Regions from separate parts of the Rhizobium sp. BR 250 genome, predicted to be linked through region 2. Evidence: riboswitches for the same ligand, from Rfam matches in the RefSeq annotation. Region 2 holds a riboswitch; each other region holds the start of a gene.
The links. A riboswitch is a leader RNA that binds a small molecule or an ion and turns the genes downstream of it on or off. The one in region 2 is predicted to bind thiamine pyrophosphate.

Region 1 (10,134 bases), 150 kb from region 2:
AGAGTTCTCTAATATTGTTGTTTTTATTGTAGCGCAGGCGTTATGACGCTTCGATACAATGATCCCGTAATGGTTGAGCCAGACACTGGCGCAATGATGGCAAGGTCGATGGCGATAGATATTTCAGAGCGTGCAGGCGGCAACCCTTTCCTTGATGCATTGCCGCTTGCCGGCGTTGACTCGAAAGGGGGCGTTGCGCATCCTGTGTCTTTTGAAGGGCTTGCGGGCATTTTTCATCCGGCGCGCAAGGATGTAAGGCAGGCCCATGCCGTTCTTTTCGTCAGCCCATGGGGCATGGAAGAGCTATGCAGCCGCAAGTTTCAGCGGGTTCTGGCTGAGAGGCTGGCGGCTCGCGGCGTCGCGAGCCTGCGATTTGATTATCTTGGCGCGGGTGATGCCTTCGATCCGGATGATGCCGGTCGCGCGGCGGACTGGCTTTCCGACACGCGTGCCGCGCTTGCCTATCTGAAGCGTCTTTCCGGATGTGCCGAAGTGGTTGTCGTTGCGCAGGGTCTCGGTTGCCTGATCGCGGCGCAGGCGCTTGCCGGTCTCCCCGAGGCTGGCTCCATGGCGTTCATGGCGCCGGTCGTTTCCGGCCGTGCCTATCTGCGCGAACTGGCGATGTGGTCATCCATGATCGATGACGGCCTTGGCCTTCGGCCTGCGCAACGCCTCGCGGAGGCTGGGGCGATTGCGGACATGACCATGCCGGCGGGTGTTGCGGACGCGATCAAGAAGGCCAATCTTTCCAATATGACTGCCGCTCCGGCGCACGCCATTCTGGTTCTGTCGCGACCGGGCCGTGTGACCGATGCCGATTTTGCCCGGCATCTCGCCACGATCGGCGGTCAGGTGGAGGAGGCGGAGTTTTCAGGCTATGACGATCTTGTCTCCAGCCCCACTCTTTCGAGAATATCCGGCGATGTGGTGAACCGGCTGGTCGAGTGGGTTCTGTCCCGGACCCATGCCGAAAGCCCGATGGTATCGGGGGAAAGTTTCATCCTCAATGTCCCGCAGCGCGGCCGTGGTTTCGTCGAGCAGCCGGTGCAGTTTGGCGAAGGCGGGCGGCTTTTTGGCGTGTTTTGCGGACCGGATGACCGGGACGTGGTGTCTTCGGTTCTTCTGCTGGGTGCTGCCTATGACCGGCATGCGGGCTGGGGCAGGCTTTCCGTGCAGATGGCCCGTTCCCTGGCGCGCGAGGGCGTGGCGTCGCTGCGCTTTGACGCAGCCAATATTGCCGACAGCCCGCCCGTCCAGAACGTGCCCGATCAGGTTCTCTATGATGCCGCGCAGAATGACGACGTGGCCGCCGCGCTCGATTTTCTCGGCAGGCGCAGCACGGGGCCTTTCATTGCGGCGGGCCGGTGCAGTGGCGCCTACCTCGCCTTTAACGGCGCCCTTGCCGATGATCGGATCGGTGCCGTGGTCGCGGTCAATCCGGTAGTCTTCCATTGGCGCAAGGGCCGCTCGGTGGATGAAGCGCTGCACAAACGGCCGCGTTCCTTCGGGGAATACAGCCAGCGTTTTCGCCAGGGCGCGACATTCAAGCGTCTCATCAGTGGCGATGTCGATGTGGTAAGCGCCGGTCTGAACATCCTCAAGGCGACGATGAAGCGGCTGTCGACAAAAACCGCAAGGTTGTTCCGCAGGGGCAGCGAGGAAGGGCGTGCCGTTTTCGGCGCTTTCGACAGGCTGAAGGCGAAGGACACCACCATTCGTCTGCTCTATAGCGACAATGACGATGGTCTCGAGCATTTCCAGTATTATTTCGATGCCAATGGTGAAGGGCTGGCAGCCTATCGCAACGTGTCGCTGACCATCATTCCCGATGCCGATCACAATCTCTCCACACCGGAATCAAAGAAAATCTATATCGAAACGGTGAAGCAGCTGGCTCTAGAAGGAAAACCGCCGGCTGGAACCCAGTGATACGACCTCTCCGGAGGGAGGGGTTTCGGTTGCCGCGGTCTCCGGCAGAAGGTTGATTTTTCTGGTTTCGCCGGGGCCGAGATGGAACCAGTTTTCCAAGGCTCGATACCCTTCCGCCGCGATATGGACGGATTGTGCCAGCCGGTCCGTGCCGATTTCGAGGCACCAGTTGCCGTCCGTTTCGCTGGTTGCGACCTGAAGGTTTGCCGCATGCAACGCCTTTTTCCGACCGAGCGGAAAATGGAACGCGTCGGCGATAACATGCCCGGTCCCAATATCCCGAAGGCGGGCGACCGTCACATCATGGGATGGCGGGCCGAAACGATAGGCATAGGTAGTATCGAAAAATGCACCGAACAGGTCGGTTGCGGTAATCGTCTGGCTTTGTCGCGGCAACAGGGTGAGTGGCCGTTTGGCATGAACGACGGGCTGTATGCCTTCGCGCAGGCAGGTCAGTTCCAGCATGACGTTCGGGCTATCGCCGGTTTCGTTGAGGATGTGAATGTCGAGCCCGTTGGTGCCTTCATCGGAAAGGCTGACCTGAACGGGACGGAACGCCCTTTTCAGCGCATGCCAGACGGATTTGGGCCTGCCAGTGGCATCGATGATGCCCCAGCCCGCGCCGGGGACGAGATCCTGCAGCGTCCAGACTAGCGCGCCCTGACAGGAGGAGCCGCTGCGCCGCCATTCGGCGAAGGTCGCCTCCATCGCCTCGGCAGTCGCGGCGCGCGACATGTCGAGATAAAGGCTGCCATCTTCCCGCCGCAGCACATCCGGTTCAACCTCGTAAAGCAGCTTCAGATAATGATCGCGGACATCCTCGAAATCCCAGGAGGCGCCACGGTCACGCGGTGTTCGGGCTTTCCATCGCGGATCGTGAACGGCAACGCCGGGAAGATATCTGTCCAGCGTTTCCTGTTCGGGAATATTGGCGAAGGCGAGACACTCGGCGGCAAAACGCAGATCGGCGCGGCGGGCATCTTCCAGCGGCCGGCAATAGGCGCCCACGCCGTAATAATGGCCGACGCCGGCGTTAGGAAAAAACGGCAAAGCGCCGCCGGAAGGGGAATTGGCGACATAGGCCGCACCCGGCCGTTTTTCGGCGACCAGTTCCGGCAGGACCTCCTCGGTGAGCGTTCCCTTCCATATCTGCTCCGGCAGGCCGAGCATTGCGCCCTGCTGGTACATTTCACTGCCGCCGCAGAAAACGGTGAGTGATGGAGAAAGTGCCGTCGCTTCAAGGAACTGCGAGATTTCCGCGACGATATGCTGGCGCAAGCCGTCATCTTTTGCCGGATAATCAAAATTGGCGAGCATGGCATCCTGCCAGACCATGATGCCGAGTTCGTCGCAGAGGGCGAAGAATTCCGGCGTTTCATAGGCCATGGTGCCGCCGATGCGGATCATGTTCATGCCGGCTTCCGCGGCTTTTCGGAGCCAGGGCTCATAGTCCGGTGTTGTTCCCGGCAGACGGACAATGTCGGCTGTCGTCCAGACCGCGCCGCGGCAGAAGACGCGCTCGCCATTCACCTTGAGGCCGAAACCTCTGCCGTCATCGCCGTGATCGACCTCGACCCGTCGGAAGCCGGTGCGTCCAACGTGATGTTGCGTGCCATCCAGTTCCAGAACGACGTCGTGCAGAGCCGGCATGCCATGGGTATGCGGCCACCATTGCTCTACATTGGATATGCGCAGTTCGCCGGAAAGTTTGCCGTTCTTGTCCCGGGAAAGGTCGGTGCTGTAACCGGCGCAGCCAAGCCGTGCCGTTTTTATGGGCCGGTCGGTTTCCAGCGCGATGCTCACCGTTCCCGTTCCGTCCGCGTCCAGCGAAGACCGGAGCGTGCAGAGCAGCCCGTCCTGCCTTATCAGGCTGATGGGCCGCCATGGGCCGGCGGCATGGACTTCCGGGCACCAGCCGGGCATGTAGCCGAGCGCCGTGGTGCGGATCAGCCGCAGCCCTTGTGTATTCATCATCTGCGGCCGCCAGCGGGCGCGCGGACCGGTTTTTTCAAGCCGGGGGGCGAGCGCGCGAAAGCAAATCGAAAGCTCATCCGCGCCTGTCAGCTCGACGGGCACTTCCAGCCTTTCGAACATGCTCTGGCTTGCGGCAATCAGCCCGCCGTTGAAGAAAATTTCGGCAATGGTGGCAAGACCATCGAAGCGCAGGGTCGCCCGCTCCCGGGCGTCGGAAATCATCGTCAGCCGATACCAGGCGTCCCTGTCATTCAAGGCGATGGGGGCGAGGCGATCGAATTTCCCGGCGTTTTCCAGAGCCTGTGCGACGGTGCCGGGAACGGAGACATGCAGGCTTTCAAGCGATGCCGGAATGTCGGAGGGTGTTTCGCAGGCATCGGCGGGTGTCAGTGTCAGCGTCCAGCCTTCACTCAGCAATTCCTCGCTTTCGCCGGGAAGATAGGTCCTCACGCGGCCTCGCTGGCATTGGACAGTTTTTCGCTAAGGCTTTCCATCAAGCCATCCCATGCATCCGCGGCCGGATCGAGCACAGTGGCCAGCGCATCGAATTTACGGCGGGTGACGGCGCGGGCAAGCTGGAACTGCACGGTCTTGGCAACCTCCGAGATCTTGAGCGCGTGGTCTCTCGCTTCCGAAAAATCATTCGCATCCAGCCATTCGAAATGGCTCGCCGCCAGCTCGAAATTGGCGCCGAGCTGCCGCAGCGTATTGAACGCGTATTTGTGGAAGAAGCCGAAGGGTCTGTCGGCAACCTTTTCCACCTGGGCCGGAAACACCTTTGCAAAAGCCCGGACCGGGTTGACGGAGGGGCGCCTGGAAAAATGAAACTTCAAGAGCCGTTCGGCCGTCTTGCGAATATGAGCGGCAGAAGGAGTGACGTCCGCGAATTTCGCAAATTCGGTATAGGGCAGGAAAGGCGGGTCGGTCTCGGCCAGATGATGCTGGAACAGTCCGTCAAAGTCCTCGCCGGAGAGATGGAAAAAGCCGGCATTGTGGAAATAGTCGAGTTCGCGCTTTTCGAGATCGAGCCGGTTGATGGCGATGGTGGTCTTGCCGTGTTCCTTTTGGTAGCCCACCCCATGGGTGTCGGGCATATAGAAGCTGTCCATCTCGATCAGGCAGATGCGGCCGCGCTCCAGCTGCGCCTCGATGTGGTCTTCCACCCTGTCGAAGATCGCAAGTTCGGTGGCGCGAACGCCATAAAGGGCTTCGAGGTCTTCCAGCGGCACCTTGAAAAAGGTGAACTGGTCACCTTCGAAATCCTGCGTCAGGGTGAAACCGAACATGGCTTCCGGGGATAAGCCTTTCGAGGCCAGTACCTCGATCCATAAATCGATGTAGCAATTGGTCTCCGGCCACATTCTTTCCGAGGAATGAAGCGGATGCTGCACATAGTTTTTGGGATCGAGGCCCGGAAAAATCTGCCGCATGGATAATCAGCCCCAGAGGGTTTCCACGACCTTTGCAGGCCATTTCTTCACGTCGAGACCGTGATGCGCAAACAGGGCCAGCGCGATGCGCTCCAGCCCGAAACCGACGCAGGCGGTGTGGGCGACATCGCCATTCTGGAGGTTGAGACCCCATTTCTGGCCGAACGCATCCTGATGGTAATTGAAGCTCATGCAGGCCGTCGGGCTGGTCGTTGAGGTGACCGGGATCAAGAGTTCGAATTTCAGGTTCTGGTCGCGCTGGTTGTTGGCCAGCATCTTGCCAGCGCGGCCGAAGAAGGGATCGTTGGCGACATCGATCGTAACGTCGAGCCCGACCGCTTTCATCATTTCCACGCCGCGATCCATCCAGCTCTGGCGGAATTCGGTAACATCGGCCTCCGTGCCCATGCAGACATATTCGCGCATGCGGAAAAGCTGCTGGCGGGCTGGGTCCTTGGAAGGTTCATGGCGGAAGCAATAGGACTGGATGTCATAGAGGCCGCCGCCGGCCGGCAAGGCGCCGCGCTTGGCGATCGTCGGATAAAGCGGGTAGCAGGCCGCCGGCGTCAGCACGATGTCGGTGGCTTTCTGGTCCTTGGTCCAGTCGCCGCCCTCATCCATGGTTTTCAGCAGGCTGACATGATCAAGCTCGCAGCCGCAGAAGGAATGGACCGTGCCCGCGAGCTGCGGGAAGCTCTTCATGTAACCGCTCTTTTCGAAATAGGCGCGGTTGATGCCGGGCGGAAAGCGGATTGCTTCGGCGCCGTCGGCGCCACCGGTGCGGTCGATCAGCCGCTCGAAGGCGGCAATCACGTCCTCGAACTGGCCGCTGCGCCCATAAAGACCGTCCACACCCGTTTCAATCAGCAGGCCTTCTTCGAACAGTCGATCAAGAAACGATGTTTGCATGTCCATGGTCTTATCCCAAGAGGCTGGTGTCCTGCTTGTGAACCAGCAGGAGATTGGCGGAATTGCCGAGAATACGGTCGTTGGAAATCATCAGCCGGGCGGAATGCGCGTCGCGCAGATGCCGGCCGAGGCTGTAGGGCGTGCCGTTCTTGTAGCCCATGATACCGCAGACCAGCATGGCATGGTCGATGATCTCGAGAATGGTTTCCGAAGAGCAGATCTTCACATTGTTCATGGCCACCGCAAAGGCCATCGACATCAGCTTTTCCGGGTCGCTCTTGGTGTCCTCGTAAGCCTTGATGCCGGCAATGATGTTGGATTTCACCACCTGCAGCTTTGTGGAGACTTCCGCAAGGCGGATGGCGCCCGGAGGGGCGGTGCCGGGCGATTTGCGCGCTGCGGCTCTGACGAAGGATTGGGCGCGCAACACGGCGTCCGAGGCAATGCCATACCAGACGGCGCTCCACAGCAGATGGGAGCTTGCCAGCATGGATTGTGCGGCGATTTCCGCGAAAGGTTTCGGGAATATCTGCGCCGCCGGCGCTTCGCCGCGGAACAGGAAACCGTCCGAACAGGTGCCACGCATGCCGAGCGTATCCCAGACATGGGTCTTTTCAAGCGTGTACTGGTTTTTCAGAAACACGGTCATCACCTGATCGGCGGGCGCGGCATCCTTGTGGGCGCGCGAGGTGATGAGGATGGCGTCGGCATTGCTGCCATAGGAAATGACGGTGGCATCCTTTTCCAGCCGGCAGGAATCACCCTCGACTTCGATCGCGCAGATGGAGTTGCGCAGATTGCCGCCGATGCCGCCTTCGGTGGTGGCGGAGCCGAGCAGAAGCTGTTCGCCGGCAACGCGGCGCATGAAGCCCGGATGCCAGGTGCTTTCCACGCCATGTTCCACCAGGCTCGACAGCTTGATGTGGTGCATGGCGAAAATCATCGCGGTTGCCGAACAGGCCTGGCCGAGCCGGGCGCAGATATCGGCGATTTCCTGCAGGGAAGTACCTTCGCCGCCCAGCGAGGAAGGGACCTGGATGCCGAGCAGGCGCTCCTGCCGCAGGGCATTGACGGCTTCCTCAGGGAAGCGGCCGGTGACATCCACCTCATCTGCATGTTTGGCGGCAATTGCCGCGACACGGCCCGCGCGCGCGGACAGAGTTTCATCCTGCGGCGCAACGGTCACGTTCATCAGGCTGCCTCTTTACCATCCAGAATGAGCTTAACGGTGTCTTCAATGGCCTTGATGCTGGCGAAAGACTTGCGGTTCAGCAGGTTATCGGGAAATTCTATATCGAAAGCTTCTTCGATACCCAGCATCAATTGCACGGATGCGAAGGAAGAGAGGCCCGCCGCATAAAGATCGGCCTCATCTGCAATCGTATCGACAGGGGTTGGAAGCTGGCCGAATTTGGCCAGTATTTCACGTATAGTCGCATTCATTCCGACGTATCTCCCATGAATTTCACATCAGGATTGTTTGTGCTTATCGTTACGTGGCAAACGATAATATTCGCCTAAACCGTTAGGTTAATTACAACTAACGGCAGCATGCGCCATTCCCGCACCTTTGCCAAGCGTTGATCGGCGGCCTTGACAAAAGCCGAGCGGTGTTTTTTGCTGTCGTCATTCACCAGGGGTGTCCCGTCAAGGGGCTGAGATTCTGCTTTCATGCGCAGTGACCCGTTGAACCTGATCCAGTTCATACTGGCGTAGGGACGGTGCAAAGATCGAAGGTCGGCTGGCGTCAGGACGTCCGGTATCGGCACTTCGGTATTTTCCATCATTCCGGCTCGAACTGGGTCTCCACAGTCAAACTTTGGAGCCTCAAGATGAATATCGTTGCCAAGACCAACCCGCTTGTCGTCACCACCGGGCCGCATGCTGCCTCCACGAAAATCCATAAACCCGGAATTTTACATCCGCATATTCGCGTGCCGATGCGAGAGATCGCGGTGCACCCGACTGCAGGCGAACCGCCCGTCACGGTCTATGATTCCTCCGGTCCCTATACCGATCCCACGCATCCGGTCCTGATCGAAAAGGGTCTGCCGCGCCTGCGTCACGACTGGGTTGTGGCGCGCGGTGATGTCGAGGCTTATGAGGGACGGCACGTCAAGCCGGAGGATAACGGCTTTGCCACCGGCGAGCGCCTGACGCCCGAATTTGCCATGCGCCACCAGCCGCTGCGAGCCACGGCGGGCAAGGCGGTGACGCAGCTTGCCTACGCGCGGGCGGGCATCGTCACGCCGGAAATGGAATTCATCGCCATCCGCGAAAATCTCGGCCGCGAGGCTGCGAAGGAAAAGCTCGCGCGGGACGGCGAGAGTTTCGGCGCGCATATTCCCGACTATGTCACGGCGGAATTCGTGCGTCAGGAAGTCGCCTCGGGTCGCGCCATCATTCCCGCCAATATCAACCACTCCGAACTTGAGCCGATGATCATCGGCCGCAATTTTCTCGTCAAGATCAATGCCAATATCGGCAATTCCGCCGTCACCTCCTCCATGGCGGAAGAAGTGGAGAAGATGGTCTGGGCCATCCGCTGGGGTGCGGATACCGTCATGGACCTGTCTACTGGCCGCAATATCCACAATATCCGTGAATGGATCATCCGCAATTCGCCGGTGCCGATCGGCACGGTGCCACTTTATCAGGCGCTGGAGAAGGTCAACGGCATTGCCGAGGATCTTACCTGGGAGGTGTTCCGCGATACGCTGATCGAGCAGGCGGAACAGGGCGTCGACTATTTCACCATCCATGCCGGGGTGCGGTTGCATTACATCCCGCTCACCGTCAACCGCGTCACCGGCATCGTCTCGCGCGGCGGGTCGATCATGGCCAAGTGGTGTCTGCATCACCACAAGGAAAGTTTCCTCTATGAGCATTTCGAGGAAATTTGCGACATCTGCCGCGCCTACGACGTCTCCTTCTCGCTGGGTGACGGCCTGCGTCCCGGCTCGATTGCTGACGCCAATGATGCGGCGCAGTTCGCCGAGCTGGAAACGCTGGGCGAGTTGACGCAGATCGCCTGGGCGAAGGATTGCCAGGTGATGATCGAAGGCCCCGGCCATGTGCCGATGCACAAGATCAAGGAGAATATGGACAAGCAGCTGAAGACCTGCGGCGAGGCGCCCTTTTACACGCTCGGGCCGCTCACCACAGATATCGCGCCCGGCTACGACCACATCACGTCAGGCATCGGCGCGGCGATGATCGGCTGGTTCGGTACGGCAATGCTCTGCTATGTCACGCCGAAGGAACATCTCGGCCTGCCGGATCGCAACGACGTGAAGGTTGGCGTCATCACCTACAAGATCGCCGCCCATGCCGCCGATCTTGCCAAGGGTCATCCGGCTGCGCAGGTGCGGGACGATGCGCTGTCACGCGCAAGGTTCGAGTTCCGCTGGGAGGACCAGTTCAACCTGTCGCTCGATCCGGATACGGCACGTTCCTTCCACGACGAGACCCTGCCGAAGGAGGCGCACAAGGTTGCACACTTCTGCTCCATGTGCGGGCCGAAATTCTGCTCGATGCGGATTTCCCACGATATCCGCGCCGAGGCGCAGAAGGAGGGGCTTGAGGCCATGGCCGCGCGCTTCAAGGAGGGTGGCGAGCTCTACATGCCGCTGCCGACGTCCGCGAGCGCCGAATAACATGCGTGTCCTCGTCAAGGGAACGGGGGTCGCCGGACTGACGGCGGCCCTCGAGCTGGCACGCAGTGGCGTTGCTGTCGAAGTGTCGGAGCGCAATGCCGAACCCTCTCGTGGTGCGTCCTTTTATGCGGGCGGCATGCTGGCGCCCTGGTGCGAGCGTGAAAGTGCGGACGAGGCGGTTCTGACGCTCGGCACGGCGGCACTCGACTGGTGGGATGAAGCGACGCCCGGCCTTG
Region 2 (10,134 bases):
AGCGCATGGCTGACCCGGAACTTTTTGCCAAGGATCAGGCCACCTTCAACAAGCTGGCGCAGGAAATGGAAAAGCTGCGCGACAAGCTGGAGACCATGGAGGAGGAATGGCTGGAACTGGAAATGCTGCGCGAGGAACTGGAGAGCTGAAGCCAGACGCGCGCCCGTTCGACCAGCTTTTCTTCGGCCTTTGACAGGTAAGCGGAATTGCCGTTTTATGACCGCGTTCGTTTGGAGGAGGTCTGAAAATGCGCATGATTTTCGTCAATCTGCCGGTCAAGAATATCGAGGCATCGAGAAGCTTCTTCACGGCCCTCGGTTTCAGCTTCAATCCGGAATATTCCGACGACCGGACGCTCTGCATGATCGTGGAGGAAAACATCTTCGTGATGCTTCTTCAGGAAGACCGTTTTCGCGATTTCATCAATGGCGATATCGCCGATGCCAAAAGCAGCACCGAGGTTCTGACCTGTCTCTCCGCCGGAAGCCGCGAGGAGATTGACCGGATGATTGCAACCGCGCTTGCGTCTGGCGGCGGCAGCTGGAAACCGGTTCAGGACCACGGTTTCATGTATGCCGGCAGCTTTCAGGATCCCGACGGGCACGTCTGGGAACTGGTGCATATGACGGAGCAGGGCTGATCTTCGGCCATCTTGCCAATCGGGGACGGCGGGACTAAACCATCATCTTGATCTAACGGGGTGTCTTCTGTGCTCGTGCGCAGAAGGCTGAGAGGCTTGCCAACCCGAAGAACCTGATCCGGTTCATACCGGCGGAGGGATTAGACGGCTTCAAGGCAGGCGGCTATTTCCCTTCTCGTTTTTTGAGGAGATACCCGTGCGCCGTCGTCTTTTCCTGAATTCCGTCATTGCCGCCTCGCTGTTCCTGCCCGGTTTCGCCGTGGCTCAGGACAAGCCGGAACTGACCGTCTACACCTATGAAAGCTTCGTTTCCGAATGGGGTCCGGGTCCCAAGGTGAAGGAAGTCTTCGAGAAGGTCTGCGGCTGCACGGTCAATTTTGTGGGTGTCGCGGATGGCGTGGCGCTGCTCAACCGTCTGAAACTTGAGGGCAGCGGTTCCAAGGCGGATGTCGTTGTTGGTCTCGACACCAATCTTGTCGCGGAAGCCAAACAGACCGGCCTTTTTGACGCCAGCGGCATCGATGCATCGGCGGCCAAGGCGCCGGGCGGTTATACCGACGATGTTTTCGTGCCCTATGATTATGGGCATTTCGCTGTCATCTATGATACGCAGACGGTGAAAAACCCGCCGGCGAGCCTCAAGGAGCTGGTGGAAGGCGACCCTGCGCAGAAGATCGCCATTCAGGACCCGCGTACTTCCACGCCGGGGCTCGGCCTGCTTTTGTGGGTAAAATCGGTTTATGGCGACAAGGCGCCGGAGGCCTGGACAAAGCTCAGGAAGCGCATTCTCACCGTCACGCCGGGCTGGTCGGAATCCTATGGCCTGTTCACCAAGGGGGAGGTGCCGATGGTGCTCTCCTACACCACCTCGCCTGCCTATCACATGGTCGCCGAAAAGTCGGACCGTTATCAGGCCGCGGTCTTTTCCGAAGGGCATTACATCCAGATCGAAGTGTCTGGCCTTCTCAAAAATGCACCGCATAAGGAGCTGGCAAAGCAGTTCCTCGCTTTCACGCTGACCTCAGGTTTTCAGGATGCCATCCCGGAAAACAACTGGATGATGCCGGTCGCGGCAACCTCGACGCCCTTGCCCGAGGCATTTTCCAAACTCGTCGTGCCGCAGAAGACCTTCCTGATGGATCCCGAAGAAGTGGCGAAGAACCGCAAGGCGTGGATCGACGAATGGCTTGCCGCCATGAGCATGAACTGAGGAAGAGGCACGCCCGCGCATGATGCTGCGTCGCGATTATCGGCGATCGATCATTTTCGGGACGGCGGCTTTTGCCGCCGTTTTCCTGTTCATGGCGCTTGCGGTTTTTGCGCTGCTGTCATTTGACGCTGGCGCATCCGCCGCCGGTATCATGGATGCCTATACGTTGCGCATCCTGCGCTTCACGCTGTATCAGGCCACGCTCTCCACCCTTTTGTCCATCACTCTTGGCCTGCCCGTCGCTCTGGCGCTCGCCCGACGGAAAGAGTTTCCGGGAAGGATCTGGATCATCCGGCTGATGGCGGTGCCAATGGGGCTGCCGGTGATCGTCGGCGCTTTCGGCATCATCACCATCTGGGGCCGGCAGGGTGTGCTGAACAGTGCCCTTGTTTTTGCCGGTGTGGATGAGCCTTTCAGCATTTATAGCCTTTCCGGTATTCTCATTGCTCACGTCTTCTTCAATCTGCCACTTTGCGTGCGGCTGATGCTGGCGGGGCTGGAGCGTATTCCGGGGGAATATTGGCGCATGGCGGCAAGTCTCGGCATGGGGCCGGTTTCGGTTTTCCGTTTCATCGAATGGCCGGCGGTCTCGCGGCTCATTCCCGGCATTGCCGGGTTGGTTTTCATGCTGTGCGCCACCAGCTTCACGCTTGTGCTTCTTCTCGGCGGCGGGCCGGCGGCGACAACGCTGGAGGTGGCGATCTATCAGGCGCTGCGGTTCGATTTCGATCCGCAGCGGGCAATCGCGCTATCGGTTCTGCAGATCGCCCTCACCGCAATCCTGCTCGGAATGCTCGCCTTTCTGCCGTCACCGGAAGCGGAAATCTCGTCGCTTGGTCGCAGCATCCGCCGTTTCGACGGCAAAAGTACCGCTGCACGCCTGTGGGACGGGGCGGCAATCGTTTTTGCCGTTTTCCTGATCGGGCTGCCGCTTGTCGCCATAGCGGTTTCGGGGCTGCAGGCCGATCTGCCGCGTCTGCTCACCGCGCCGGTCTTCCTGCGCGCCGCGGCGACCAGTCTTGCAATCGCCATGCTGTCGGCAATTCTCGTCGTCCTTTGCTGCATGGCGATCATCGGCGCGCGTCAGGCTGTCAACTCCAGACGCAGGGTGGCCTGGCCTCTCCGCCTGCTTTCCGCAGTCCTTGGGGCGGGGGCGTCGCTGGTGCTGCTTGTGCCGCCCGTCGTGCTGGGAAGCGGATGGTTCCTGCTGCTGCGGGTGTTCGGTGATGTCAGCTTTTATGCGCCCGTTCTCGTGGCGCTCATCAATATGTTGATGGCCTTACCCCTTGCCATGCGGGTGATGGAGCCGGCTTTCACCAGCCATTTTCTGCGCACTGGCCGGCTTTCCGCCAGTCTCGGGCTTCAGGGCCTGTCGCGGCTGCGGTTTGCCGATCTGCCGGTTCTGTGGCGGCCCGTGCTGATGGCACTTTCCTTTGCCATGGCGCTGTCGCTTGGTGATCTCGGGGCGGTTGCGCTGTTCGGATCGGAAAGTTTCGTCACCTTGCCCTGGCTGGTTTATAGCAATATGGGCAGCTATCGCACCAATGATGCCGCCGGTTATGCCTTCCTCCTCGGTGTCGTTTGCCTGCTGCTGGCCGCAGGCGGCGTTTCGCGGCAATCCCAATCAGCAAGGGCGAGCATATGACGGGTCATGATTTTGCCGTTGAGTTGGACAAGGTCACGCTGCGGCTTGGAGCGCAGGATTTCGATCTCGATTGCGCCTTCCCGCAAGGTCAGGTGACCGCCGTTGTGGGTGCCTCCGGTTCGGGAAAATCGACTCTCCTTAATCTTGTCGCTGGTTTTGAGGTGCCGGATTCCGGTCGCGTAGTGATCGATGGGCAGGATATGACGGCACAAGATCCTTCGGAGAGACCGGTTTCGTCGATCTTTCAGGACAATAATCTTTTTGCCCATCTCGATATTTTCACCAATGTCGCTCTCGGCGTCAGCCCCGGGCTGAAATTGCGGGCGGAAGACCGGCAGAGGATCGAGGTGGCGCTGGCGCGCGTCGGCCTTGCGGGTTTCGACAAGCGCCTGCCGGGCACGCTTTCCGGCGGGGAAAGACAGAGGGCGGCGCTGGCGCGTGCGCTGGTGCGGAAAAAACCGGTCATGTTGCTCGACGAGCCCTTCGCCGCGCTCGATCCGGGATTGCGGGCGGGCATGGCCTCTTTGCTTCTCGACTTGCATGATGAAACAAAAAATACGGTGATTATTGTCACGCATCACCCCGATGACATAAGAAAGCTGGCGCAGCGGGTGGTTTTTCTTGAGCGCGGCCGCGTTGTCTATGCAGGCTCGACCGCAGATTTCTTCACCACACAAAATGTGAAGGCGGTCGACAGTTTTCTGAATGGCTGATCGCCTTATTTTCGACGCGCGCCGCTGGCAATCGCTTTAGATGACTTCAATGGCGCTAATTTGCACTTGCCAGTTTCAAGTTGTTGTCCGAGAAAAGATGGGAATTATTGCGTTCTTCAGGAATATTCCGGACTTGATGGATCGTTTTTACCGCTTTGGCATTCATCGCCCATTGGGGCGAATCTGTTATTCTGGTCTGCAATTAACGGATGATCAGGAACGTTAAGGGGCAGGCATAGAGAATGAAAAATAGCATGACTGCACAGCGGAGGCTCTTCTCCGGTTCAGGCCTTCGCCGTTCCGGCCGGCTTGCTGCGGCCTGGTCCGCGCTGACGGCGTCCGCCGTGTTGCTGTCATCGTGCCAGTCTCTCTTCAGCCCGGCCTACCAGTCCACATTGCGTCCCTCGGACAATCCCCAGACTGTGGAAGAGGTGCAGAAGAATGATCCCCGCGCTCAGATGGGCGCGCGCGAGCATCCGCGCATCGTCGCAAGTTATGGCGGCGAATATCGTGACGCCAAGACGGAGCGGCTGGTCGCCCGCATTGCCGGCGCGCTGACGGCCGTCTCGGAAAATCCGCAGCAATCCTATCGAATCACCATTCTGAACTCCCCCGCCATCAATGCTTTCGCATTGCCCGGCGGATATCTCTACGTGACGCGCGGACTTCTGGCGCTCGCCAATGATGCTTCGGAAGTGGCGGCGGTGCTGTCGCACGAGATGGGCCATGTGACCGCAAACCACGGCATCGAACGCCAGCGCCGCGAAGAGGCCGAGGTGATTGCGAGCCGCGTAGTCGCCGAGGTGCTGTCGAGCGACCTTGCCGGCAAGCAGGCACTAGCCCGCGGCAAGCTGCGGCTTGCGGCCTTCTCCCGCCAACAGGAATTGCAGGCGGACGTGATCGGCGTTCGTATGCTGGGCGAGGCTGGCTACGATCCCTTCGCATCGCCGCGTTTTCTGGATTCCATGGCGGCCTATGCGCGGTTCTCCTCGGCTGATCCCGAAAACGACCAGAGCCTCGACTTCCTTTCCAGCCACCCCAATACGCCGCAGCGCATCGAGCTTGCCCGCCGTCACGCCCGTGCCTTCGGCCAGGAAGGTCAGGTCGGGGATCGTGGCCGCGACTGGTTTCTGGATGGCATAGATGGCCTGCTTTATGGCGACAGTCCGCAGGAAGGTTACGTCCGCGGTCAGACATTCCTGCATGGAACGCTGGGTATCCGCTTCGATGTGCCGGAAGGTTTCGTCATCGACAACAAGGTGGAGGCCGTTCTGGCGACGGGGCCGGGCGACATGGCGATCCGTTTCGACGGCGTGGCAGATCCGAAACAGACGAGCCTTGCCAATTACCTGACCAGCGGCTGGGTTGCCGGCCTGTTGCCGGAAACCGTCAAGGAAACGCAGATCAATGGTCTGGAAGCTGCGACAGCCCACGCCAGCGCGGATAAATGGGATTTCGACGTGACCGTCATTCGTGTCGGGCAGCAGATTTTCCGGTTCCTGACGGCGGTGCCGAAGGGCAATACGCAGCTTGATTCCATCGCCAATATATTGCGTACCAGCTTCCGCAAGATGACGCCGCAGGAGATCGCCTCGCTGAAGCCGCTGAGGGTGCGGGTGGTGACGGTGAAGTCCGGTGAAACCGTGGCGACGATGGCAGCACGGATGATGGGAACCGACCGGAAGCTCGACATGTTCCGCATGATCAACGCGATGAGCGCCACGGCCACCATTCAGCCCGGTCAGCGGGTGAAGATCATTTCGGAATGAGCTGAGAAGCTTTTATTGGCCGCTTGCCTTCGACAGATAGGCGTGAACGAGTGCGATCATTTCCCGCCTGACTTTGGGTGACTGCAATTCTCCACGGCGGGCGGCATTGTGAATGATGCCGTCGATGGCGTCTGATACGATCAGGGCCGCCGTTCTGCTCTCTGCCTTCGAACTAGCCATATGTGTCGCGATCGCGGCCGCATAGAGACCGAGATATTCCTGTTCGAAGGCGCTGTTCGGATCGTTCATTCCCTCGTGGCTCGGCGCGTCATCCAGAAGGACCTTGTGAAGGCCGGGATGGATGCTGTGGACCGCGATCATGCCGGTCACGAGTTCTTCCACGAATTTGGCAAGCGATTGCTGCCGTTCGGCAACACGCTTCATCACCGAGAGGCAGTCCTCGAGGTGACGGTGGCGCACCGCTTCCACGATCGAAACCTTGTCCGGGAAATATTGATAAAGCGAGCCGATGCTGACACCAGCCGTTTCTGCCACCTTGTTCGTGGTGAAGCCTGCCCAGCCGTGATCGCTCAAAATGCGAGCCGCTGCGTGGATGACGGCATCGACCGTGGCTCTGGAACGCTTCTGACGTGGCTCCTTGCGCATCTCGGTCTTCCGCTTGGCAATGCGAGTAGACAAGCCGTCCTCCATGGCGAAAATATAAACATAATGCTCACATTTTTCAGATGTAAAGGATATTGTCATGAGGGATTTGCTCAGGAGCCTGCTCGGCTATCACGCATGGGCGAACAGGGACTTGTTCGAGAAGCTGCAACATCTCGATCCCGATCGAAACGCATCCGAACGCCACGCCGCCATTCGGCTGATCAATCACTATTACGTCGTCGCAAGGATTTTTTCGGGTCACCTCACCGGAACGGCACACGGTTTTCTCTCGGACAATACCGAGGCAACACCGCAACTGGGTGATCTTGCGAAGGATGTCGCCGCTCTTGATGGCTGGTATCTCGATTATATCGAGGCAACATCGCCGGCGTCGCTCGGCGAGTTCGTCGCCTTCACCTTTACGGATGGCGACAGGGGGTACATGTCCCGCGCAGAGATGATCTCACATATGGTCCTGCATGCCGGCATTCACAGGGGCGAGGTTGCGCGTATTTTGAGCCAGCTCGCCATCACGCCGCCCTGGGATACTTTTGCGGTATTTCTGCATGGGACGCAGCTGCAGCGGCGTTTGCAAGGGGCGCAATAAAAAGCCACCCACCCCTGTGCGGGGCAGGTGGCTCGTCTTAAGCGGACTTCAGGCTCTTATTCCCACTCGCGCACGTCGACGAAATGACCGGCAATCGCCGCCGCTGCCGCCATGGCGGGGGAGACGAGGTGGGTGCGGCTCTTGTAACCCTGACGGCCCTCGAAATTGCGGTTCGAGGTCGAGGCGCAACGTTCGCCGGGCTTCAGGCGGTCGTCATTCATGGCAAGGCACATGGAGCAGCCCGGTTCGCGCCACTCGAAACCGGCGTCGAGGAAAATCTTGTCCAGACCTTCCTTTTCCGCCTGTTCCTTCACGAGGCCGGAGCCGGGCACGATCATGGCCGAGACGGTGGGGGCCACCTTGCGGCCATCGACGATCTTCGCCGCCGCACGCAGATCCTCGATGCGGCCATTGGTGCAGGAGCCGATGAAGACGCGGTCGATGGCGATATCGGTGATGCGCGTGCCGGGCTTCAGGCCCATATATTCAAGCGCGCGCCACTTGGAGGTGCGCTTGTTTTCTTCCGCGATATCGTCCGGATTGGGAACGATGCCCTGAACGGAGGTCACGTCTTCCGGTGATGAACCCCAGGAGACGATGGGCGGCAGGTTGGCCGCATCCAGCACCACGACCTTGTCGTAATGAGCGCCTTCATCGGATTTCAGCGTCTTCCAATAGGCTATGGCCTGTTCCAGCGTTTCGCCCTTCGGTGCGCGCGGCTTGTCCTTGATGTAGTCGAAGGTCGTCTCATCCGGTGCGATCAGACCGGCGCGGGCTCCGCCTTCGATGGTCATGTTGCAGACCGTCATGCGGCCTTCCATGGAGAGCGACCGGATTGCCTCGCCGGCAAATTCGATCACATGGCCGGTGCCGCCGGCGGTGCCGATCTCGCCGATAATGGCAAGGATGATATCCTTGGCCGTGACGCCTTCCGGAATCTTGCCGTCGACACGCACCAGCATGTTCTTGGCCTTTTTCTGGATCAGTGTCTGGGTGGCCAGAACATGTTCCACTTCCGAAGTGCCGATGCCATGGGCGAGTGCGCCGAAAGCACCGTGGGTGGAGGTGTGGCTGTCACCGCAGACGATGGTCATGCCGGGCAGGGTGAAGCCCTGTTCGGGGCCAACGATATGGACGATGCCCTGGCGCTTGTCGCGCTCGGAATAATATTCCACACCGAAATCCTTGGCGTTCTGCGCAAGCGCTTCCACCTGAATACGGCTTTCCTCGTTCTTGATGCCTTCCAGCCTGTCGGCGGTGGTCGGGACGTTATGGTCGACCACAGCCAGCGTGCGGGTCGGCGAATGGACCGGGCGGCCGGCCATACGCAGACCTTCGAAGGCCTGTGGGCTCGTCACCTCGTGCACGAGGTGACGGTCGATGTAGAGAAGACAGGTTCCGTCCGGGTCACGATTGACGACGTGGTCGTCCCAGATCTTGTCATATAAGGTGCGGGGTGCGCTCATGGCTCTATGCCTTGTCATGAAAAAGGGTAATCGGGGTTCAAAAAGGCGGTGGACAGCGGGTGCTGTCAGGCGAGCCTAAGTCGGCTGGTGAGCGCCCCGGAAACGCGCGCAAAGAACCGTGCCGGCAGACGCTTGTGGTCCTGCAGCACGTAAACATTCTGTGCGAGACATCCGAATTTAGATCCCATGGCAGCCTTCATAGCAGATCGCCGGTTTTACGGCAATATGGATGCGTATTGTCGGCAGAGCGGTTGATGGGCGGCTCTTATATGCGCTGCACCATGCTATTCCGGTCGTGACTTGCCTGTTCTGCGGAGGTTCCGCCCATTGTCATGATGCGATGCAACTTGCGTATTTTGCGACGCACATATAGATGGGTTCCCTTATCATCTGCATTTCGACGAGAAATCGAAGGGAGGGAAAAGCATATGGTATCCGAAAAAGCCCTTATCTCGAAGATCACCTGGCGGCTGATGCCGTTTCTTGGCCTTCTCTATCTCATCGCCTATATCGACCGCCAGAATGTCAGCTATGCCAAGCTGCAGATGGTCGATGCGCTGAGCCTGAGCGAATATGCCTACGGTCTTGGCGCTTCGCTGTTCTTCATCGGTTACTTCATCTTCGAAGTTCCGAGCAACCTGTTCCTCAACCGTTTCGGCGCCAGCAAATGGTTCGCCCGCATTCTGGTTTCCTGGGGTGCCGTCACCATCGCGCTTGCCTATACGCAGAACGCCACGATGTTCTACATCCTGCGCTTCCTGCTCGGGCTTTGCGAGGCTGGCTTCTTCCCCGGCGTGCTGTTCTTGATGACGCTCTGGTTCCCGCGTGATTATCGCGGCCGCATGATCGGCCTGTTCATGATCTTCAGCGCGCTTGCCAATGCCATCGGCGCGCCGCTCGGCGGCATGCTGCTCGATCTCGACGGTTTCCTCGGTTATGCCGGCTGGGAATGGGTATTCTTGGCAACGGGTATTCCGGCTGTCATCGCCGGCGTCGCCACCTTCTTTTATCTGGATGATACGCCCGAAAAGGCGAAGTTCCTGACACAGGACGAGAAGGACTGGCTGAAGAATCGTCTGGCCGAAGAAAACAAGGGCATGGAAGATCATGCGGAAGACGGCTTTAAGGCGCTGACCAATCCGCGTGTCCTGTTCATGGCGCTTTGTTATGTCGGTTTTCCGCTGGCGGCCTACGGTCTCAGCTACTGGCTTCCGACGATCGTGAAGAGCTTCGGCGTTTCCAATACCGCCAATGGCTTCATCAACATCATCCCCTGGGTGATCGTCGCCATTGCCCTGTTCATCGTGCCTTTGGCCGCCGACAAGGCAAAGAACAAGACGCCCTATATCGTTGGCCCTGCCTTCGTCGGCGCCTTCTGCCTGCTGATGTCGGCGCTGCTCAGCGATCCCGTCTTGCAGTTTGCCTTCCTGTGCGTTGCCGCTGCGGGTATCTTTGCCGGCCAGCCGGTATTCTGGAGC
Region 3 (10,134 bases), on a different contig from region 2:
CGCCTGACGCTCGATGGCAACGCCGTCATGCTGACGGCGCTGGATGAGACCATCAATCGCCTCTGGCTGCGTATCGTCGCGGAAACGGACGAGCATGTCTGGGGCGGCGGCGAGCAGATGTCCTATTTCGACATGCGCGGCCGGCGTTTCCCGCTCTGGACCTCCGAGCCCGGGGTCGGTCGCGACAAGACCACCGAGATCACCTTCAAGTCTGATGTCAGCGGCAAGGCGGGCGGTGATTATTACAACACCAACTATCCGCAGCCGACCTGGCTCTCCTCGCGCAAATATGCCCTGCATGTGGAAACGAGTGCCTATTCGGTCTTCGACTTCCGCAATGGCGACTTCCACGAGATCGAAATCTGGGCCATCCCCGAAAAGATCGAATTTTTCGCCGGCGACCACTTCACCGATATCGTCTCGGCCCTGTCGCTGCGGTTCGGACGCCAGCCGGAATTGCCTGATTGGGTCTATAACGGCGCGATCATTGGGTTAAAGGATGGCGCCAACTCCTTTGCGCGACTGGAGAAAATCCGTGCGGCCGGAACGAAGGTGTCCGGCCTCTGGTGTGAGGACTGGGTGGGGCTTCGCCAGACGTCCTTTGGCGCTCGCCTCTTCTGGGACTGGCAGGCGAATGAGACCCGCTACCCGCATCTGCGCCAGAAGATCGCCGAGCTTGCCGATCAGGGCGTTCGTTTCCTGGGTTATGTGAACCCCTATCTCTGCGTCGACGGCCCACTCTTTCCTGTCGCTGAAGCGGCCGGTTATTTCGCCACCGATGCGGATGGAAAGACGGCGTTGGTGGACTTCGGCGAGTTCCATTGCGGCGTGGTCGACTTCACCAATCCGGCTGCCGCCGACTGGTTCGCCGAAGAGATCATCGGCAGGAACATGCTGGATTTCGGCCTTTCCGGCTGGATGGCGGATTTCGGCGAATATCTGCCGATCGACATCAAGCTTTCGAATGGTGTCGACGCCAGGCTGATGCACAATGCCTGGCCCACACTCTGGGCAGAGGTCAATGCGAAGGGCGTCGAAAGTCGTGGCAAGACCGGCGAGGCGCTGTTCTTCATGCGCGCAGGCTTCACCGGCGTTCAGGCCCATTGCCCGCTGATCTGGGGCGGTGACCAGTCTGTCGACTTCTCCCGCCATGATGGGCTTGTCACCGTCATCTGCGGTGCGCTCTCCTCCGGGCTCATGGGCAATGCCTATCACCACTCCGATATCGGCGGTTATACCAGCCTGTTCGGCAATGTCCGGACGGCCGAACTCATCATGCGCTGGACGGAGATGGCCGCCTTCACCCCGGTCATGCGCACTCATGAGGGCAACCGGCCACGCGACAACCTCCAGATCGATCAGGATGAAACGGTTCTTTCCCATTTTGCCCGCATGACGGCGATCTATGTCGCGCTCGCCCCCTATCTGAAGTCACTTTCCGCCGAGGCCGCAAAGACGGGCCTGCCGGTGCAGCGCCCGCTTTTCCTGCATTATGAGGATGAACCTCAGACCTACGCCATTCAGGATTGCTATCTCTACGGTGCCGACATGCTGGTTGCCCCCGTCTGGAAGGCAGGCGAAACGCAACGTGCGCTCTATCTTCCGGGCGACGGCGAATGGGTGCATCTGTGGAGTGGCGCACGCCATTCCGGCGGGCGCGAAATCATCGTCGAAGCTCCGCTCGGTCAGCCGGCGGTCTTTTACCGTGCCGATAGCCTCCATGTGCCGCTGTTTGAGCAGTTTCGCACCATCGGTTGAAGAAGGCTGCGCGGATTCCAGTGGAAACGCCGCGCTCAGCCTGTCAGACGGGGCGATGTAATGGCCTTTTTGAAAAGCGCCGACATCGCGTCGCTGATGCCCTGCGACGGGCTGACCTCGAAGAACAGGCCGGGTGAAGCGCATGTCTGCATACGTGCGCCGATTTCCGACTGGAAGGGCTTGATCCAGCTATTATACCAGTCGTTGGTCGGCAGCGGCAGATAGGTGGTGTAGAGCACCGCGATCCGGAAACCCTTTTCCTTCAGCTTCGTGCAATATTTGATATCGATCGGCTCCTGACAGCGGCCGCTTGTCGTTTTTTTGGTGCATGTGGACGGCTTGTAGCTATCGCCGACACCATCCGAAACGAAGAAAATGATCTTGTCCGGGCTCGCCGAACTCGCGCCGGTCCCCGAACTGCCGATCTTGTCGCCTATCTGGGTCAAAGCCCGATCGAAATCGGTCTGCTGGTCGTTATTATATCCCTGATAGGGAATGGACATCAGGTCGACTTCGCCCGCCTTTTTCTTCGCGGTCGCCAGATCCGACGTCAGGGGAACAACTTCGAGCAGCTTGGTGTCTTCCGCCTTCTCCCCGAAGGTATAGACCGCCATGCGATATTGATTGCTGCTTTTCCGCGTGGCCTTTGCCGTGTCCATCAGGCTTGCCGTGGCCTGTGCTACCACATTGATGCGCGTCGTGACCCCAAGGCTTTTGGCCCTGTAATAATAGCTGCCCGTGTCCACCACCCCGTTTTTCACGATGTGACAGGCGAAAGCGCATTTGTCGCTGGTATTCGCAACCATGGTGGCAACATCGGCGGGGGTGGCGCCGACACCCATCGAGGGCGTGTTATCCAGAAGGACATAAAAATCACTGAAGGTCTCCGTCTCGTATTTGGCGGTCGCCTTGCCCGAAACAGTGATGAGATCCTTCGCGAGAACCTGCGAAAGCGTCGTGCCGACGGAAGCCGTGAAACTGACGGAAGACTCGATGACATTACCGTGCTTGATCACCGATATATCGAGCGACAGAAGCTTGTAGTCGGCATTGGCGCGCTGATTGCCTTCGAAGAAAGCCGAGGCCTCGCTACTGCCAAGGCTGATGACGCCATCTCCCGACATTTCTTTTGCAGCCTTGACGCTCGCCGACGTATCCGCCACCACCGCGAGGGCCGCCGCATCGGCCGCCATTTGCAAATCGGACTTCACGGCCATGCCGTGTGTCACATCCAGGGCCACGCCGGCCACTCCGATCAACGGCACCATCAACAAGGCGCTGAGAATGCCAAAATTCCCTGATTCATCCTGCCAGATATTTTTCAAATTCGCCCCCGGAACCCTGCTGGAGGCGAGACTTAGCCAAAGATTATTGAAAGGCAGTTTCAAGGAATAACTAATTTTCGATAAATCTAATTTCCGGAATAACTAATATTGCGCTCAAAAGCGTTTTCCGTCACACCGACAGGCGCGATGGACAGCGTGTTGAACAGCAGCCCGGCATCGGACGCGCGGCCATTCAACTCGTCAGGCGCGGCGTGCTGATTGCCTTTTTGAAAAGGGCCGACATCGCATCGCTGATGCCCTGCGAAGGGCTGACTTCAAAGAACAGCCCCGGAGAAGCGCAGGCCTGCATGCGCGAACTGATTTCCGTCTGGAACGGCTGTATCCAGAGCCTGTACCAGCCATTGCCCGATAGCGGCAGGTAGGTCGTATAAAGCACGGCGATACGGAAGCCCTTTTCCTTGAGCTTGGTGCAGAGCCTTGTGTCGATCGGCTCTTGGCAACGCCCGCCCTGCGTCGTTTGTTTTGTGCAGTTATTTGGCTTGTAGCTGTCGGCAACACCGTCAGAGACGAAAAACACTATTTTTTCCGGGCTGGCTGAACTGGCGCCGCTACCCGAATTTCCCATCTTTTTCTCGATCTTGGTAAGCGCCCGGTCGAAATCGGTGTGCTGATCGTTCTTATACATATGGGAAGGAACCGACATGAGTTCGATTTCGGCAATCTTCTTCTTGGCCTCCTGCAAATCCGAAGTCCGCGGCACAACTTCGAGCAAATCCCCGCCTGACGCAACATCGACTGCCGTTTTCCCGAAAGTGTAGACGGCAATACGATATTGATCGTTGCTCTTGCGCGTGGCAGCTGCCGTATCCATCAAACTCGCGGTTGCCTTGGCAACCACGTCGATGCGCGTGGTCGCGTTTATGCGACCCTTGGCATCGGTGTCCTTGTTCTTGATCCTGAAATAGGTGCTGGTCGGGTCTGACGCGCCGTCTTTCGTTGTGAGATGGCAAGCGAAGGCGCATCCTATCGTCTTTTCCATCACCGCGACATCGGCAGGCGTGGCGCCCACGCCCATGGAAGGCGAGTTGTCGAGGACGAGGTAAAAATCGGTAAAGGTCTCCGTCTCGTATTTGGCGGTTGCACTCCCCGAGACCGTCAGGAAGTCCTTTCCGAGAATTCTGGAAAGCGTCGTATTCACTGAGGCCGTAAAATTGACCGAAGACTCGATGATGGTCCCGCGCTTGATGACAGATATATCGAGAGACAATAGCTGATAGTCCCGGTTGCCCCGCTGATTGCCATGGAAGAAAGCGGCGGCTTCTTCTTCGCCGACGGCAATGACGCCATTGCTCGCCATCCGTTTTGCAGCCTGGGCGCTTGCCGAACTATCGGCAACCACTGCCAGAGCAGCGGAATCGGCCGCCATCTGCAAATCGGATTTGACGCTGAGGCCGCGTGTTATGTCGAGCGCAACACCGGCGGATCCGATGAGCGGTATGATCAACAAGGCGCTGAGAATGGCAAAATTTCCGGACTTGTCCCGCCAGATGCTTTTCAAGTTAGTCTCCGAGCTTCTCTGAATGCGGGCTTAGTTACTCGAACGACGTTGCAATATAGTTTATTGATATAACTAATTGTCGATAAATTCGATATACCTAATAACTATATTTCCCCCGGCCGCATAATGGCGGGGTACCGATCACCGGTTGGTAGAGACCGTTGACATTTTTAAAACTTGACCTACAAAACAAGCTCTTCCGAGGGGAGCACCGCACGGTGCTGAGATGGCGATGAGCCGGACCCTTGAACCTGATCCGGGTCATGCCGGCGTAGGAACGGAACTGTCGCGCCATGGAGGCGCTGCCCTTTCTCTTCTCCGCTATGCCTGATCTCCGTGATTGCCACATCTGGAGACGACCGATGATGCTGAAACCTTCTGCCCTTCGCACATGGTGCATCTGCATCTGAGGCCCGGCTCATGCGTGCCACCCATGCGTTGAACGGTGTCGGTCTTCTGCTCCTTCTCTGGCAGGCGGGAACGTGGCTGTTTTCGCCGCCCCGTTACATCCTGCCGTCGCCCGCCGATGTCGCCGCCGCCTTCCTGCGCCAACCGGGTTTCCTGTTCGGTCAGGCCCTCGTGACGCTTGGCGAAATGGCGCTCGGGCTTGCCGCGGGCATTGCCGCTGGTATTCTCGTTGCCTTCACGACGGCCGCCATCCCGCGCCTTGGCCGCCTCGTCTGGCCCATGGTTCTGGTGTTGCAGGCCTTTCCGGTCTTCGTGCTCGCCCCCATTCTCGTCCTCTGGTTCGGCTTCGGCATGGCCTCGAAAGTGGTCATGACGGCAATCATCATTTTCTTCCCCGTCGCCTCCTCTTTCACCGACGGCCTCAACCGCACGGATCGCGCCATCCTCGACGCCGCCTCGCTGACGGAGGCGAGCCATTGGCAGATCCTCACCCGGTTGCGCGTGCCGCTGGCGCTCCCCTCACTGATTTCAGGCTTGAGGGTGGCTGCGCCGCTTGCCCCGCTCGGGGCCGTCATCGGCGAATGGGTGGGCGCATCGGCCGGGCTCGGTTTCGTCATGATCCAGTCCAATGCCCGCATGCAGACCGACACCATGTTCGCCGCCATGGCCATTCTCGCCGTCATGGCCGTGCTGCTCCGGCTCATCGTCGACCAGGCGACGGCCAATCTCGCCCCCTGGGCCAAAGAAACAGAACACACCATTCCTTTCAGATATTTACGGAGACTTTCGGGACCATGAAACGAACGCTTCTTTCCCTCGCCATCGCAGCGGCAAGCGTGCTTGCGCCCATGCAATCCCAGGCGGCCGACAAGCTGACCGTATTGCTCGAATGGTTCGTGAACCCCGATCATGCACCGATGGTGATCGCCAAGGAACGCGGCCTGTTTGCCGATGCGGGACTGGAAGTGGAGCTGGTTCCTCCGGCTGACCCTTCCACGGTGCCGCGCCTCGTCTCGGCAAAACAGGCCGATATCGGCGTGCATTACCAGCCGAACCTCTATCTCGACCACGAAGCCGGCCTGCCGCTCGTGCGTTTCGGCACACTGGTCGAAACCCCGCTCAACACCGTCACGGTTCTCGCGGATGGGCCGATCAAGAGCCTGAAAGATCTGAAGGGCAAGAAGGTCGGTTTTTCCGTTTCCGGTTTCGAGGATGCGATGCTGAAGCGCATGCTGGAGAAGGACGGGCTGACGAAGGACGACGTCGAGCTGGTCAACGTCAATTTCTCGCTGTCGCCTTCCCTGATCGCCGGCAAGGTGGATGCCACGCTCGGCGGTTTTCGCAATTTCGAACTGACTCAGATGAAACTCGAAGGACATGAGGGCCGCTCCTTCTTCCCCGAAGAACATGGCGTACCGGCCTATGACGAGCTGATCTTCGTCACCCATCGTGATCTCGCAAAGGACAGCCGTCTGCCGCGTTTCCTCTCCGCCGTGGAGCAAGCCGCGATCTTTATCACCAACCATCCGCAGGATGCCTGGCAGCTTTTCATCAAGGCCTATCCGAACCTTGACGATGCCCTGAACAAACAGGCCTTTTTCGACACGCTGCCACGTTTCGCCAAGCGTCCCGCCGCACTGGACCGCGCCCGTTATGCCCGTTTCGGCGCCTTCATGCAGGAGATGCAGCTGATCAAGCAGGCGCCCGCAGCAGACGATATCGCCGTGGAGCTGCAACAGCCATGACCGGCAATTTTCCGACAGCGGCAAAAGCCGCCGAGATTCTGGAACGCGTGCGGCAGAAGCGTCCGCGCGTGCATTGCCTGATGAACACCGTGGTGCAGAAATTCACCGCCGACGGCATCACCGTCATCGGCGGCATTCCCTCGATGACCACCTCGCTGGAAGAGATCGAGAGCTTCGTCACCAAGGCGGATGCACTGACCGTCAATCTCGGCACGCTGGACGCCGAACGACGCAAGGTCATCCGGCTGGCGATCGAGATCGCCAATGCATCCGGCAAGCCGTGGATCGTCGACCCCGTGCATGTCGACTATTCACCCTCGCGGCTGGATTTCGCCCGGGAACTTATCGCCCATTCGCCCACCATCGTCCGTGGCAACCGCGCAGAAATGAGCCTGATCGGCGGTGTGCCGGGCGCGGTGCGGATCGAGACCGGACCGGTGGATCATCTCCGCGACACGACGCGTAATGTCAGGATCGTCAATGGTCACCCGTGGATGGCGAAGGTGACCGGCACGGGCTGCCTTTCGGGCGGTGTCGTCGCCGCCTTCATGGCAGTGGAAAAAGACGCGTTGACGGCAGCGGCTTCCGCCCTTGCGGTGACAGGCGTTTCCGCCGAGCTCGCCGCGAAACAGGCCAAAGGCCCCGGTACGTTCGAACCGGCATTTCTGGATGCTCTTTCCGAAATCTCCGGTGAGGACATCATAAATCACGCGAGGATTGAGCATGAACAAGGTTGATTACCGCCTTAATGCGCTGGTCGATACCAGTCTTGCCGATGTCGCGCCGTTGCCGGAGCTTGCTCTGGCGGCCGCGCTCAACGGGGCAACAATCCTGCAATATCGCGACAAGCATGGCTCGACGCGGGAGATGATCGAAAATGCCCGTGCCATTCGCGAGGCCATCGCTGGCACTGGCGTGCCGCTGGTCATCAACGACCGGGTGGATGTGGCGCTCGCTTCGGGGGCCGATGGGGTGCATCTCGGTGCCGACGATATGGATGCAAAGACCGCAAGGCGTATTCTCGGGCAAAAGGCAATTATCGGCCTTACCGTCAAGAACCGCGCCGATGCCGAACGGGCAGCCTCCATGTCCGCCGACTATGCCTGCATCGGCGGCGTGTTCGAGACCGTTTCCAAGGTCAACCCGGACAAGCCGGTCGGCATCGATGGCCTTACGACGCTGCGCGCCCTGTTGAAGGAGTGGCGGCCGGATATGCCGGTGGGTGCGATCGCCGGCATTGATCTTGCCCGTGTGCCCGCCGTTGTCGCCGCCGGCGCAGATGGGGTCGCCGTCATTTCCGCAATTTTCCGCGCAGCCGATATCGCCAGCGCAACCAGGGATTTCCGCTCCGCAATTGACGCCGCGCTGAAAGCGAGACAGCCATGACAGCCATTGCATTGACCATTGCCGGCTCCGACAGCGGCGGCGGCGCAGGTATCCAGGCCGACATCAAGACCTTTTCCGCACTCGGCGCCTATGCCGCCAGCGTCATCACCGCCATCACCGCCCAGAACACCAGGGGCGTGACTGCCGTGGAGGATATTTCGGTCGCCACCATCGTCGCACAGATGGATGCGGTTTTTTCCGATCTCGCGGTCAATGCCGTGAAGATCGGCATGGTCTCGCGGATCGAAACCATCACAGCCATCGCGGAACGGCTCCGGCGGCAATCGCAGCCGGTGGTGCTCGATCCGGTCATGGTGGCGACGTCCGGCGACCGGCTGCTGCATGAGGATGCCATCGAGACCCTGCGGCGCGACCTGCTGCCACTCGCCGCCATCGTCACGCCGAACCTGCCGGAAGCGGCGCTGCTGACCGGCACGCCGATGGCGGAGACGGAGCGGGAGATTACCCGCCAGGCCAAGCTGATCCTGAAGGCTGGTGCGAAGGCCGTGCTCATCAAGGGCGGCCATGGCGACGGGCCGGAAAGCACGGATTATCTGTTTGCGGACGGGACCATGCAGGCACTTTCTGCGCCGAGGGTGGAGACGAAAAACGACCACGGCACCGGCTGCACGCTGGCGGCTGCGATTACGGCGCATCTGGCGATGGGGCACGAATTGCGGAAAGCGGTCGGGCTCGCGAAGGATTATCTGAACGGGGCGCTCGATGCCGGACGGGGGCTTGCCATTGGACATGGGCGGGGGCCGGTGCATCATTTTTACCGGTGGTGGGGGTGATATCAACCCCTGGAGTTTGCGGCTTACCCCCCTCTGTCCTGCCGGACATCTCCCCCTCAAGGGGGGAGATTAGATGGGGCTTGTGCCTCAGTCCCACGCAATCCTCTCAATATGAGATATTTTGCTGGATGATCAGCAAGCCGCTTGTCGATCTCCCCCCTTGAGGGGGAGATGTCCGGCAGGACAGAGGGGGGGTGGCCGCAGACTCAACGCCCCCCTCACCGCGCCTTCGGCGTCGCCAGCACATTCCGGATCGCAAAACTCGAATGAATGCGCGAAACCCCTGGCAGTTTCGACAATATCTCCTTGTGAATCCGCTCGAAATCCCCCGCACTTTCCGCCTCGCAGCGCAGGAAATAGTCCGAGCCGCCGGTCATCAGATAACATTCGCGGATTTCCGGATAGCGCCGCACCGCATTTTCGAAACGGTTGAGAAAATCCTCCGTCTGCCGGTCGAGCGTGATCTGCACGATGACCGAAATTACCTCGCCGCCGGCAAGGCCGCTGGTCAGCGCGGTATAACCGCGGATAATCCCCTCCCGCTCGAGAATATCGACCCGGCGAAGGCAGGCGGAGGGCGAAAGTCCGACTTCCACTGCCAGTTTTGCATTGCTGATGCGGGCATTGAGCCGAAGCAGGCGGATGATGTGACGGTCGGTCGCATCCAGTGACGACATAGAAGATTCCAATTGATCAACGAAAATTGCGTGATTTCTAATTCTATCGCATTTTCTTCGAACAATCGCCAAGAAATTCGATAATCGTTGCAATACCCTCAGAGGATAAAAATAAGGGTGAACGACCATGGACATGCAGATCAGCCGCCAGCAGGCAGCCGGTGGTGCAAGCGGCCATCTGACCATCGATCTCGGCGCATTGCGCGACAATTATCTGACCCTGACGGCGATGGCGCCAGCCTCGCAGACGGCGGTGGTCGTGAAAGCCGATGCCTATGGCCTCGGTGCGGATATCGTCTCGCAGACCCTGTTCGAGGCGGGTTGCCGCAATTTCTTCGTCGCCCATATCGATGAGGCATTGTCTCTCAGGCTGCGGCTTTCGGCAGAGGCGCGGATTTTCGTTCTCAACGGGCTTCAGCCCGGCAATGAGACCTCCTGCGCCGCCATGGCGGTCACCCCGGTCCTGAATTCGCTGGAGCAGATCGCGCAATGGTCGGCCCGTGCCGGAAAGCTTGGCAAGAC

Region 1: another riboswitch for thiamine pyrophosphate. It lies ahead of thiC (phosphomethylpyrimidine synthase ThiC); the one in region 2 lies ahead of thiB (thiamine ABC transporter substrate binding subunit).
Region 3: another riboswitch for thiamine pyrophosphate. It lies ahead of QD336_RS18605 (ABC transporter permease); the one in region 2 lies ahead of thiB (thiamine ABC transporter substrate binding subunit).

What each region holds. Positions count from the first base shown of each region.
Region 1 is NZ_JARWKW010000005.1:20,695-30,828, reverse strand. Features, by position in the region: gene QD336_RS09540 (hypothetical protein) at 109-1,929, shown strand; gene QD336_RS09535 (glycoside hydrolase family 2 protein) at 1,897-4,353, opposite strand; gene QD336_RS09530 (DUF1839 family protein) at 4,350-5,333, opposite strand; gene QD336_RS09525 (amino acid--[acyl-carrier-protein] ligase) at 5,340-6,248, opposite strand; gene QD336_RS09520 (acyl-CoA dehydrogenase family protein) at 6,253-7,434, opposite strand; gene QD336_RS09515 (acyl carrier protein) at 7,434-7,685, opposite strand; TPP riboswitch at 7,868-7,979, shown strand; gene thiC (phosphomethylpyrimidine synthase ThiC) at 8,075-9,898, shown strand; gene thiO (glycine oxidase ThiO) at 9,900-10,134, shown strand, end outside.
Region 2 is NZ_JARWKW010000005.1:173,316-183,449, reverse strand. Features, by position in the region: gene QD336_RS10235 (ABC-F family ATP-binding cassette domain-containing protein) at 1-149, shown strand, start outside; gene QD336_RS10230 (VOC family protein) at 248-640, shown strand; TPP riboswitch at 687-797, shown strand; gene thiB (thiamine ABC transporter substrate binding subunit) at 837-1,850, shown strand; gene thiP (thiamine/thiamine pyrophosphate ABC transporter permease ThiP) at 1,870-3,495, shown strand; gene thiQ (thiamine ABC transporter ATP-binding protein) at 3,492-4,208, shown strand; gene QD336_RS10210 (M48 family metalloprotease) at 4,463-5,977, shown strand; gene QD336_RS10205 (TetR/AcrR family transcriptional regulator) at 5,990-6,583, opposite strand; gene QD336_RS10200 (DinB family protein) at 6,681-7,190, shown strand; gene leuC (3-isopropylmalate dehydratase large subunit) at 7,247-8,656, opposite strand; gene QD336_RS10190 (MFS transporter) at 9,085-10,134, shown strand, end outside.
Region 3 is NZ_JARWKW010000012.1:24,999-35,132, reverse strand. Features, by position in the region: gene QD336_RS18620 (alpha-glucosidase) at 1-1,758, shown strand, start outside; gene QD336_RS18615 (pilus assembly protein TadG-related protein) at 1,794-3,083, opposite strand; gene QD336_RS18610 (TadE/TadG family type IV pilus assembly protein) at 3,277-4,602, opposite strand; TPP riboswitch at 4,795-4,897, shown strand; gene QD336_RS18605 (ABC transporter permease) at 5,023-5,808, shown strand; gene QD336_RS18600 (ABC transporter substrate-binding protein) at 5,805-6,755, shown strand; gene QD336_RS18595 (hydroxyethylthiazole kinase) at 6,752-7,492, shown strand; gene thiE (thiamine phosphate synthase) at 7,479-8,141, shown strand; gene thiD (bifunctional hydroxymethylpyrimidine kinase/phosphomethylpyrimidine kinase) at 8,138-8,935, shown strand; gene QD336_RS18580 (Lrp/AsnC family transcriptional regulator) at 9,154-9,612, opposite strand; gene alr (alanine racemase) at 9,740-10,134, shown strand, end outside.